Regions from separate parts of the Mesorhizobium sp. M1088 genome, predicted to be linked through region 1. Evidence: riboswitches for the same ligand, from Rfam matches in the RefSeq annotation. Region 1 holds a riboswitch; the other holds the start of a gene.
The links. A riboswitch is a leader RNA that binds a small molecule or an ion and turns the genes downstream of it on or off. The one in region 1 is predicted to bind thiamine pyrophosphate.
Positions count from the first base shown of each region.

Region 2: another riboswitch for thiamine pyrophosphate. It lies ahead of thiB (thiamine ABC transporter substrate binding subunit); the one in region 1 lies ahead of thiC (phosphomethylpyrimidine synthase ThiC).

Region 1 covers NZ_JAMYMO010000001.1:544,833-550,054, reverse strand. The annotation lists gene NKH49_RS02780 (Fic family protein) at 1-992, shown strand, start outside; TPP riboswitch at 1,175-1,291, shown strand; gene thiC (phosphomethylpyrimidine synthase ThiC) at 1,395-3,230, shown strand; gene thiO (glycine oxidase ThiO) at 3,227-4,228, shown strand; gene thiS (sulfur carrier protein ThiS) at 4,197-4,394, shown strand; gene NKH49_RS02760 (thiazole synthase) at 4,396-5,169, shown strand; gene NKH49_RS02755 (thiamine phosphate synthase) at 5,166-5,222, shown strand, end outside.
Region 2 covers NZ_JAMYMO010000005.1:253,574-258,795, reverse strand. The annotation lists gene thiP (thiamine/thiamine pyrophosphate ABC transporter permease) at 1-1,062, opposite strand, end outside; gene thiB (thiamine ABC transporter substrate binding subunit) at 1,551-2,564, opposite strand; TPP riboswitch at 2,608-2,722, opposite strand; gene NKH49_RS09345 (thiamine diphosphokinase) at 2,850-3,494, shown strand; gene NKH49_RS09340 (ABC-F family ATP-binding cassette domain-containing protein) at 3,510-5,222, shown strand, end outside.

The DNA of each region.
Region 1 (5,222 bases):
TCGAAAAATTCATCGGCCTTGAACTACCGCGGCGCGCGGAGGCAATCGTAGCGGACGTGCCGCGCGACCTCCTTGCTCGGACCGCCGCCTTTCTTTTGCTCAAAGACTCGCGATCAAGCTATGCGATCGAGGGCGAGCACCCGCCGCAAGATCGCATCCAGCGCTGGGGCCGCGCCATCGGCGAAGCCGGCCGCTGGCCGATCGATCGCGATGAGCTGCTGCGTCTGCAAAGAATTGTACTTGGTGACGCTCGTTTCGTAAGACTTGGCTTCCGAAAAGAAGGAGGTTTCGTCGGTGAGCATGATCGAGACAACGGTACGCCCTTGCCCGATCACATCAGCGCTCGGCCCGAGGACCTGCCGCGGCTAATCGATGGAATGGCGGCGTTCGATCAGGGCCCCGCGCAAAAGCTTGATGCAGTCGTAGCCGCCGCAATCCTCGCCTTCGGCTTTGTCTATATTCACCCGTTCGAGGACGGAAACGGCCGCATTCACCGCTACCTAATCCACCACGTCCTTGCCATGCGCGGCTTCAATCCGCCGGGAGTGGTCTTTCCCGTCTCGGCCGCGATCCTGGACCAGATCAACGAGTACAGGGGCGTGCTCGAGAGCTATTCGCAGCGCCTTCTGCCGTTGGTGGAATGGGAACCGACGCCGCAATTCAACGTCCGGGTGCTGAATGACACCGGTGATTTCTACCGGTTCTTCGATGCAACCCCGCACGCCGAATTCCTCTATGCTTGCGTTCAGCGGACGATCGAACGGGACCTTCCCGAGGAAACCGCATTTCTGCAGCGCTACGATCAGTTCCGGCAGCAGGTGGACGCCTTTATCGACATGCCCGAGCGGTTGACCGATCTGCTCTTCCGTTTTCTTCACCAGAATGATGGCCATCTATCGAACCGCGCGCGCGAGAAGGAATTCGCCGCGCTGACCAGTGACGAGGCAGGAAGAATCGAGGCGATCTACGCGCAAACCTTTGGTGCCCATTGAAGGTGTGATCATCAGGATCGATTTTTAGTCCGACGCTTTGCGATTCCCTTGTCCTTGCCTTCATCTCCGACGCTTGACTTGTCACCGAGACATGCACGATTTTTTCCGCACGGTCTGACCGGCCGCCGATCAGCCGCGGCCAGAACGCGCTTGACAAACCGGAGCCGTCCCGTCCAACCTCACGCATTCACCAGGGGAGTCCCGGCAAGGGGCTGAGATACTGCTGGCTTTCGCGGCGCAGTGACCCGTTGAACCTGATCCAGTTCATACTGGCGTAGGGACGGTGCAAGCGCTTTGCGGGAGTTCACGCCCGAGGTCCTGTTTCGGCAGGTCGACAGAAGCGTCTTTTCATCCTTCCGGCACAGAACTGGGTCTCCAATGCACGAGCAAAGGAGCCTCAAGATGAATGCCCTCACCCCCGCCGTGTCGACGGGACCGCTGCCTGCCTCACGCAAAATCCACAAGCCCGGTGCCATCCACCCGCAGATCAGGGTGCCGATGCGCGAAATCTCCGTCCATCCGACGGCAGGCGAGCCGCCGGTGACCGCTTACGATCCGTCCGGCCCCTATACCGACCCGACTGTCGAAACCAGCATCGAAAACGGCCTTGCACGGCTTCGCCATGAATGGGTCACCGCGCGCGGCGATGTCGAAGCCTATGACGGCCGCCACGTCCGGCCAGAAGACAATGGGTTTGCGGCGGGCGAGCGCCTAACACCGGAATTTCCAGTCCGCAACCGGCCACTCCGGGCCCAGACCGGCAAGGCGGTGACACAGCTTGCCTATGCGCGCGCTGGCATCATCACGCCCGAAATGGAGTTCGTCGCCATCCGCGAGAACCTTGGTCGCGAGATCCTGCACGGCAAGCTTGAGCGCGACGGCGAGGCCTTCGGCGCGGCGATCCCCGACTTCGTCACGCCTGAATTCGTGCGCAACGAGGTGGCGCGCGGACGGGCGATCATTCCCGCCAACATCAACCATCCCGAGAGCGAGCCGATGATCATCGGCCGGAATTTCCTGGTCAAGATCAACGCCAATATCGGTAACTCCGCCGTCACATCGTCGATGGCTGAAGAGGTCGAAAAGATGGTGTGGGCGATCCGCTGGGGCGCCGACACGGTGATGGATCTGTCGACCGGCCGCAACATCCACAACATCCGCGAATGGATCGTCCGCAACTCGCCGGTGCCGATCGGCACGGTGCCGCTCTACCAGGCGCTCGAGAAAGTCGGCGGCATTGCCGAGGATCTTACCTGGGAGGTTTACCGCGACACGCTGATCGAACAGGCCGAACAGGGCGTCGACTATTTCACCATCCACGCCGGCGTGCGGCTGCATTACATCCCGCTGACCGTTGACCGGGTCACGGGTATCGTCTCGCGCGGCGGCTCGATCATGGCAAAATGGTGCCTGCACCATCACCGGGAAAGCTTCCTCTACGAGCACTTTGCGGAGATCTGCGACATCTGCCGCGCTTATGACGTCTCCTTCTCGCTCGGCGACGGCCTTCGTCCCGGCTCGATCGCCGACGCCAACGACGCGGCGCAATTCGCCGAGCTGGAAACGCTCGGCGAGCTGACGCAGATCGCCTGGGCGAAAGATTGCCAGGTGATGATCGAGGGGCCCGGCCACGTGCCGATGCACAAGATCAAGGCGAACATGGACAAGCAGCTCGCCGTCTGTGGCGAGGCGCCGTTCTATACGCTTGGACCGCTGACGACCGACATCGCGCCGGGCTACGACCACATCACTTCCGGCATCGGCGCGGCGATGATCGGCTGGTTCGGAACGGCCATGCTCTGCTACGTCACGCCCAAGGAGCATCTCGGCCTTCCCGACCGCGATGACGTCAAGACCGGCGTGATCACCTACAAGATCGCAGCGCACGCGGCCGACCTGGCGAAGGGCCACCCGGCGGCGAAAGTCAGGGATGACGCCCTTTCCCGCGCGCGCTTCGAGTTCCGCTGGGAGGACCAGTTCAACCTGTCGCTCGACCCCGAAACCGCACGGTCCTTCCACGACCAGACCTTGCCCAAGGAGGCGCACAAGCTGGCACATTTCTGCTCGATGTGCGGACCGAAATTCTGCTCGATGCGTATCTCTCACGACATCCGCGCCGAGGCACAGAAAGAGGGCATGGCGGCGATGGCGGCGAAATACCGCGAGGGCGGCGATCTCTACGTGCCAGCGGACGAGATCGGCGCACCGGTCACGCCTCAGCCAGGTAAGCCATCATGAAGGTGCTGATAAAGGGGGCCGGCGTCGCCGGCCTCACCGCCGCCTTCGAACTCGCCGCCCGCGGCGCGACGGTTACCGTTGCCGAGACAAGGCCTGCCCTTGGGGGCAATGCGTCGTGGTTCGCCGGCGGCATGCTGGCGCCATGGTGCGAGCGTGAAAGCGCCGAGCAGCCGGTGCTGGACCTTGGACGTGACGCTGCCGACTGGTGGGATGCGGTGCTGCCGGGTCAGGTGACACGGGGCGGAACACTTGTCGTGGCCGCCCCGCGTGATGCCGGCGAGCTCGACCGCTTCGCCAGCCGCACGTCGGGCCATCGGCGTGTCGATGAAGACGAAATTGCGCTCCTGGAACCCGACCTCGCCGGCCGCTTCCGGCGCGGACTGCTCTTCCCAGATGAGGCTCATCTCGACCCGCGCCAGGCGATGGCAGCACTTCATGACAAGCTCGCAGCCATGGGTGTCAAATTCCACTTCGGCACCGACGCCCGGCATGTTTCCGGTTTCGATCGTCAGATCGACTGCCCGGGGATGGCCGCCGTCGATGACAGGCTTCGCGGCGTTCGCGGCGAAATGCTGATCCTAAACACGCCAGACTTCTCGCTGTCGCGCCCGGTCCGGTTGCTGCATCCGCGCTTTCCGCTCTATGCGGTACCGCGTGCCGACGCCCAGTTCATGATCGGTGCGACGATGATTGAAAGCCGGTCCGCCAGACCGGTCACGGCGCGTTCGATGATGGAGCTTCTGGGTGCTGCGTATGCCCTCCATCCGGCCTTTGGCGGGGCCGGGATCGTTGAAGCCGGCGTCGGCGTCCGTCCAGCCTTTCCCGACAATCTGCCGCGCGTCGAAATGAGCGGAGACACCGTCGCGATCAACGGGCTCTATCGCCATGGCTTTCTTCTCGCCCCCGCCATGGCGCGCCTGGCGGGCGAAATTGTCTTCAATCACGACAAACCCGTGGAGCTTGCTCATGAAACTGATGGTCAACGGCAAAGTGCATGAGGTTGCCGCCACCACGCTGGCCGAGCTGCTTGCCGCGCTTGACTATGAGGGCGATTGGCTCGCGACCGCCGTCAACAACGACCTCGTGCACAAAGCCAGCCGGGCGGAATTCCAATTGAACGACGGCGACCGGATCGAAATCCTCTCGCCGATGCAGGGAGGCTAGCATGTTCGATCTTCTCGGGACGACGCTTCCCTCCCGCCTGCTTCTCGGCACCGCTCAATATCCTTCGCCGGCCATCCTTGCCGATGCAGTCAGGGCATCGGGCACCTCGGTGGTGACCGTCTCGTTGCGCCGTGAGATGGGAGGCGGCAGGGCCGGCGAAAAATTCTGGTCGTTGATCCGGTCGCTTGGTGTCAGAATCCTGCCCAACACTGCTGGCTGCCACTCCGTCAAGGAAGCGGTCACGACCGCACAAATGGCGCGCGAAGTCTTCGGCACGCCCTGGATCAAGCTCGAAGTGATCGGCAATCACGACACGCTGCAGCCGGACGTGTTCGGTCTGCTCGAAGCCGCCCGCATCCTGTGCGAGGACGGTTTTGCGGTGTTCCCGTATACTACCGACGACCTTGTCGTCGCCGAGCGGCTGCTTGCGGCGGGCTGCAAGGTCTTGATGCCCTGGTGCGCACCGATCGGTTCCGCCCTCGGGCCGGTCAACATCACGGCGCTGCGCTCGATGCGCGGACATTTCCCTGATGTCCCGCTGATCGTGGATGCTGGTCTCGGACGGCCATCGCACGCGGCAACAGTCATGGAGTTCGGCTTTGATGCCGTGCTCCTGAACACAGCGGTCGCCAAGGCGGCCGATCCGGTCGGCATGGCGCGTGCGTTCGGCAAGGCGGTCGACGCCGGTCGAGAAGCTTTCAGCTCGGGGATGCTCGAACCCCGCGACGTCGCGGTGCCATCGACACCAACATTCGGCAGGGCGGTTTTCTCATGAAGCTCGATCCCTTCTACCTGATCGTCGACAGCGCCGCCTGGATCGAACGGCTG
Region 2 (5,222 bases), on a different contig from region 1:
CACCAGCGACAGCGACAACGCCACAGAGAGCAGCGCCGACAGGAGGGAGAGCACGGCACTGGTCGCCGTCGCTTGCCGCACCGCGCTCTCGCCGGCCAGGCGGCCGAGATCGGCGCCAAGCCCGGCTGCCAGCGTGGCCGCCATCGGCCCGGCGACAAACAGCAGTGCGAGCCCGATCGCCAGCGCGTTCAGCACGGTCTCGGCCGCACCGGCTGAAAAATACCGGCGCGGCGCCACCGGCAGATTGGCGTCGCCGGTCATATTGGCGCCAAGCCGCGTCAAGGCCAGCACGACGACGAAGGTCAGGGCAATCTGCAGCAAGGTCAGCGTCACCGCCCGCGCCGGGTCGAAGTCGAAACGCAGCGCCTGGTAGATGGCAACCTCCAGCGTCGTCGCGCGCGGCCCGCCGCCGAGCGTAAGCACGATGGTGAAGGAGGTGATGCACAGCATGAAAACGAGCCCGGCAACGCCCGGCAGGGCCGCACGCAACGGCGGCCATTCGATCAGCCGGAAGGCCGGCGCAGCCCCCATGCCAAGCTGGCTCGCCAGCCGCCATTGGTTAGCCGGCACGGTCTGCAACGCCTCCAGGAACAGCCGCGTCGCCAGCGGCAGGTTGAAGAAGACATGGGCAACGAGTATGCCCGACAGGCCATAGATGCCGGGCCAGCTCTGGCCGCCTAGCGCGCCGAGCGTGCCGGCAAAATAGCCGGCGCGGCCATAGAGCGCCAAGACACCGAGTGCGGCAACAATGGCCGGCAGCGCCAGTGGCACGGCGAAAAGCTGGAGGATGAAGCCTCGCCCGAAAAAACGTGGATGCCGCGACAGGGCGCGCGCGATGAACAGCGCCGGTGCAACGGAGAGCAGGGTCGACAGCAGAGCCTGCCAGAGCGTGAAACGGACGACGCGCAAGAGATAGGAATCGAAAGCGGCGGCGGCGCCGGACAGGTCGCGTGTGGCTTCGACGACGAGCCCGGCGAATGCCCCGCCGATCAGCAGCGCGACGGCGGCGAGCGCGACGATGCCGGCAGTGACGCGGGGATCGGCCGGATGACGCGTACGCATGTCGTGCTACCCGACACTACGACAGGTGTTGATCGAAGGAAATACCTGACAATGGCCGAGCCCACCCCTCTCTGGCCTGCCGGCCATCTCCCCCTCAAGGGGGGAGATTGCGCACTCAGCCGCCTTCGCCAATCTCACAAGTGGCAGGACGAGGAGAGGCGACAAAGCTGCCGATCTCCCCCTTGAGGGCAGGGCTATCGCATTTGGATTCTTACGAAGTTGGACCCCCACCCTAACCCTCCCCACAAGGGGGAGGGAACGCTGCCGCATGCCCTTACTTCCCCTTTTGGCGCCGAAAGGCAGACAATTTGCCGAGGTCAGTGCCAACGGAAGTCTCCCTCCCCCTTGTGGGGAGGGGTTAGGGGTGGGGGTACGTCGTAGAGCGAAAGCCTCGGCGTTCCATCTGCGATAGCCGTGCCCTTGAGGGGGAGATGGCCGGCAGGCCAGAGGGGGGTGGCTTGGCGCAAACATCCGACGAGGCTTGAGCCCTACCTGCTCATCGCCGCAAGCCACTCATCGACCCAGGCCTTGCGGTTGGCCGCGACGTCTTCCGGGCTGAACAGCAGGGTCTTGGTCGGCTTGACCAGCTTGTCGAACGCCGGGTTGAGCGGCTCGTCGGTTTTGCCGGCCGGGAACATCCAGTTGGTTTCGGGAATGACATCCTGGAATTTCGGTCCGGTCATGAAGGCAATGAACTTTTCCGCCAGCGGGTTCTTCGCGCCCTTGGTGGTGATCCCCGCAACCTCGATCTGCAGATATTCGCCCTCCTCGAAGGACGCCGCCTGGTAGCGCTCGGTGTTTTCGGCGACCATGTGGTAGGCCGGCGAGGTGGTGTAGGACAGCACCATCGGCGCCTCGCCCTTGGTGAACAGGCCGTAGGCCTCGCTCCAGCCCGGCGTTACCGTCAGCACCTTCGCCTTGAGTTTGGCCCAGGCTTCCGGCGCCTTGTCGCCATAGACCGATTTGACCCACAGCAGCAGGCCAAGGCCCGGCGTCGAGGTGCGCGGATCCTGGATGACGATCTTCTCTCCGGCATCGCCCTCGACCAATTCCCTGAGGCTCTTCGGCGGGCTCTGCAGTTTTTCGGTATCGTAGACGACGGCGAAATAGCCATAGTCGAACGGCACGAAAATATCGTCGCTCCAGCCGCCCGGCACATTGACGCCCGAGACGGCGCCGTGCGGCGAAAACAGGCCGGTTGCCTTGGCGTCGGCGGTTAAGTTGGTATCGAGGCCAAGTACGATATCGGCCTTGGTCGCGGCGCCTTCCAGCTTCACACGGTTGAGCAGCGCCACGCCGTCGGCGACCGAGACGAATTCGACGACGCAACTGCATTCGGCCTCGAAGGCCTTCTTCACCGCCGGTCCCGGACCCCAATCGGCGGTGAAGCTTTCATAGGTATAGACCGTCAGTCTATCCTGTGCCGATGCCTGCCCCGGCAGGGCGACCGCGGATGCCGCAAGCAGGACAATTGAGACAAGAGAGTGGAAAAAACTGCGCATCGGCGCCTCCTTCGTTCGCGTTGAAAGGAATTGAGGCGTCGGGCTGTCCGAAACGTCTAATCCCTCCGCCGGTACAAACCGGATCAGGTTCAGCGGGTTGGCAGTCTTGCCTCTCAGCCGGTCCGCGAAAATCGCGTCCGGCACCCCGTTAGAGCGTTGCGACACATAGGCCCGGCCGAAGTGCTGCGCAAGCGGAAGTTTGCCGGGCATCCAAAGCCCAGCCTTCCGTTTCGTCTGCCGTTTCATCTTCCGTTTCCGGGGCAGGGCTGGTAAGGGCCACGAGATATGAGCACATTCACCATCCTGCTTGGCGGCGATCTCATCCGCACACCGCTGCTCGACCGCCAGGTCGAAGGCTCGCGCGTCATCGCCGCCGACGCCGGCATCGGTCATGCCCGCATGCTGGGCCTGAGGCCGGAACTCTGGGTCGGCGATTTCGATTCGGTGCCTGCCGATTTGCCGGAAGATCTGGCCGCCGTGCCACGGCAGGTATTTCCCGCTGAAAAGGACAAGACCGACGGTGAACTCGCTATCGCCGCCGCGCTCGAACGCGGTGCGACAAGCCTTGTGCTCGCAGGCGCCTTCGGCGGCAAACGCACCGACCACATCTTCCTGCATCTGGCGCTGAGCGTCCGGCTGGCGGAAGGCGGAACGGAAGTGCTTTTGACCAGCGGCGCACAGGAAGGCATTCCCTTGCTGCCTGGAAAGACTGGCTTCGACTATGCCGACGGCACGCTGTTTTCGGTGCTCGGCTTCTCGGATCTCGCCGGCCTGACAGTCACCGGCGCCAAATGGCCGCTCGACCATGTCGAGGTTGCGTTCGGCTCGTCGCTGACCATTTCCAACGAGGTCAGGGGCCGGCTGGAAATCGCGCTGGCCAGCGGCCGGGCGCTGCTGCTCGCGCATCCCTACCCTCTTCCGGAAAGCTGAGCCCAGAAAGCTGATATGGCGCCGCCGCTTCTCAATCTCGACGGGATAAAGCTGACCTTTGGCGGCACGCCGTTGCTCGACGGTGCCGCCCTGACGGCCTCGGCTGGCGACAAGATCGCCCTGGTCGGCCGCAACGGCTCTGGTAAGTCGACGCTCCTCAAGATCGCCGCCGGGCTGATCGAACCGCAGGATGGCGAAGTCTTCCGCCAGCCCTCGGCAACCGTGCGCTACTTGCCGCAAATGCCCGACATGGACGGTTTTGCGACCGTCCGCGCCTATGTCGAGGCGGGGCTCGGGCCCGCCGACGATCCCTACCGCGCCACCTATCTGATGGAGCATCTCGGCCTGACCGGCGAGGAACGGCCGAACGACCTTTCCGGCGGCGAGGCGCGGCGCGCCGCCCTCGCCCGCGTCATGGCGCCGGAGCCCGACATTCTCCTCCTCGATGAGCCGACCAATCATCTTGACCTTTCGGTCATCGAATGGCTGGAGGAGGAGCTTGCCCGCACCTCCTCGGCACTGGTCGTCATCTCGCATGACCGCCGTTTTCTCGAGCGCGTGTCACGCGCCACAATCTGGCTCGACCGCGGCCAGACCCGCCGTCTCGACAAGGGCTTTGGCTATTTCGAGGAATGGCGCGACACGGTGCTGGAGGAGGAAGAGCGCGAGCAGCACAAGCTCGGTCGCCAGATCGTGCGCGAGGAGCACTGGCTGCGCTATGGCGTGACAGCGCGGCGCAAGCGCAACATGCGCCGGCTCGGTGAGTTGCAGACCATGCGCCAGCGCTTTCGTGGTCATCGCGGCGCCGAGGGTGCGGCGACGATGACAGCCAGCGACGCCGCCGAATCCGGCAAGCTGGTGATCGAAGCCAAGAACATCGAGAAGAGCTTTGGCGATCTGACCGTGGTCAAGGGATTCTCGACCCGCATCCAGCGCGGCGATCGCGTCGGTCTGGTCGGGCCGAACGGCGCCGGCAAGACGACGCTGTTGAAGATGCTGACCGGCGAATTGAAGCCGGACGCGGGCACGGTGCGGCTCGGCACAAATCTGGAGATCGCCACGCTCGACCAGAAGCGCGAAGCCGTCGACCCACAGGAGACATTGGCGCAGTATCTCACCGACGGGCGCGGCGAGAACCTCGTCATCAATGGCGAGCAGCGCCACGTCGTCTCTTACATGAAAGACTTCCTGTTCAAGCCGGAACAGGCGCGCACGCCGGTGCGCGAGCTTTCAGGCGGCGAGCGGGCACGGCTGATCCTCGCCCGCGTTTTGGCGCGGCCGGCAAACCTGCTTGTGCTCGACGAGCCGACCAACGATCTTGACATGGAGACGCTGGAGCTGCTGCAGGAACTGGTCGCCGGCTTTGCCGGCACGGTGATCCTGGTCAGCCACGATCGCGATTTCCTCGACCGCACCGTGACCAGCATTATCGCGCCGGATGGTGACGGCCGCTGGATCGAATATGCCGGCGGCTATTCCGACATGCTGGCGCAGCGCGGCGGCACCAGGCTGGACGACCGCAGGGCGCGGCCAAAAGCAGAAGCCGGTGAAGCGACGGCGGCAAGCAGGAACGAAGCGGCCGCACCGAAGGGCCCGGCCAAGAAACTGTCGTTCAAGCAGAAATTCGCGCTGGAATCGCTGCCCAAGAAGATCGAGGCGGTGTCGGCCTCGATCTCGCGGCTGGAGAACAACATCGCCGATCCGGCCTATTACGAGCGTGACCCGGCC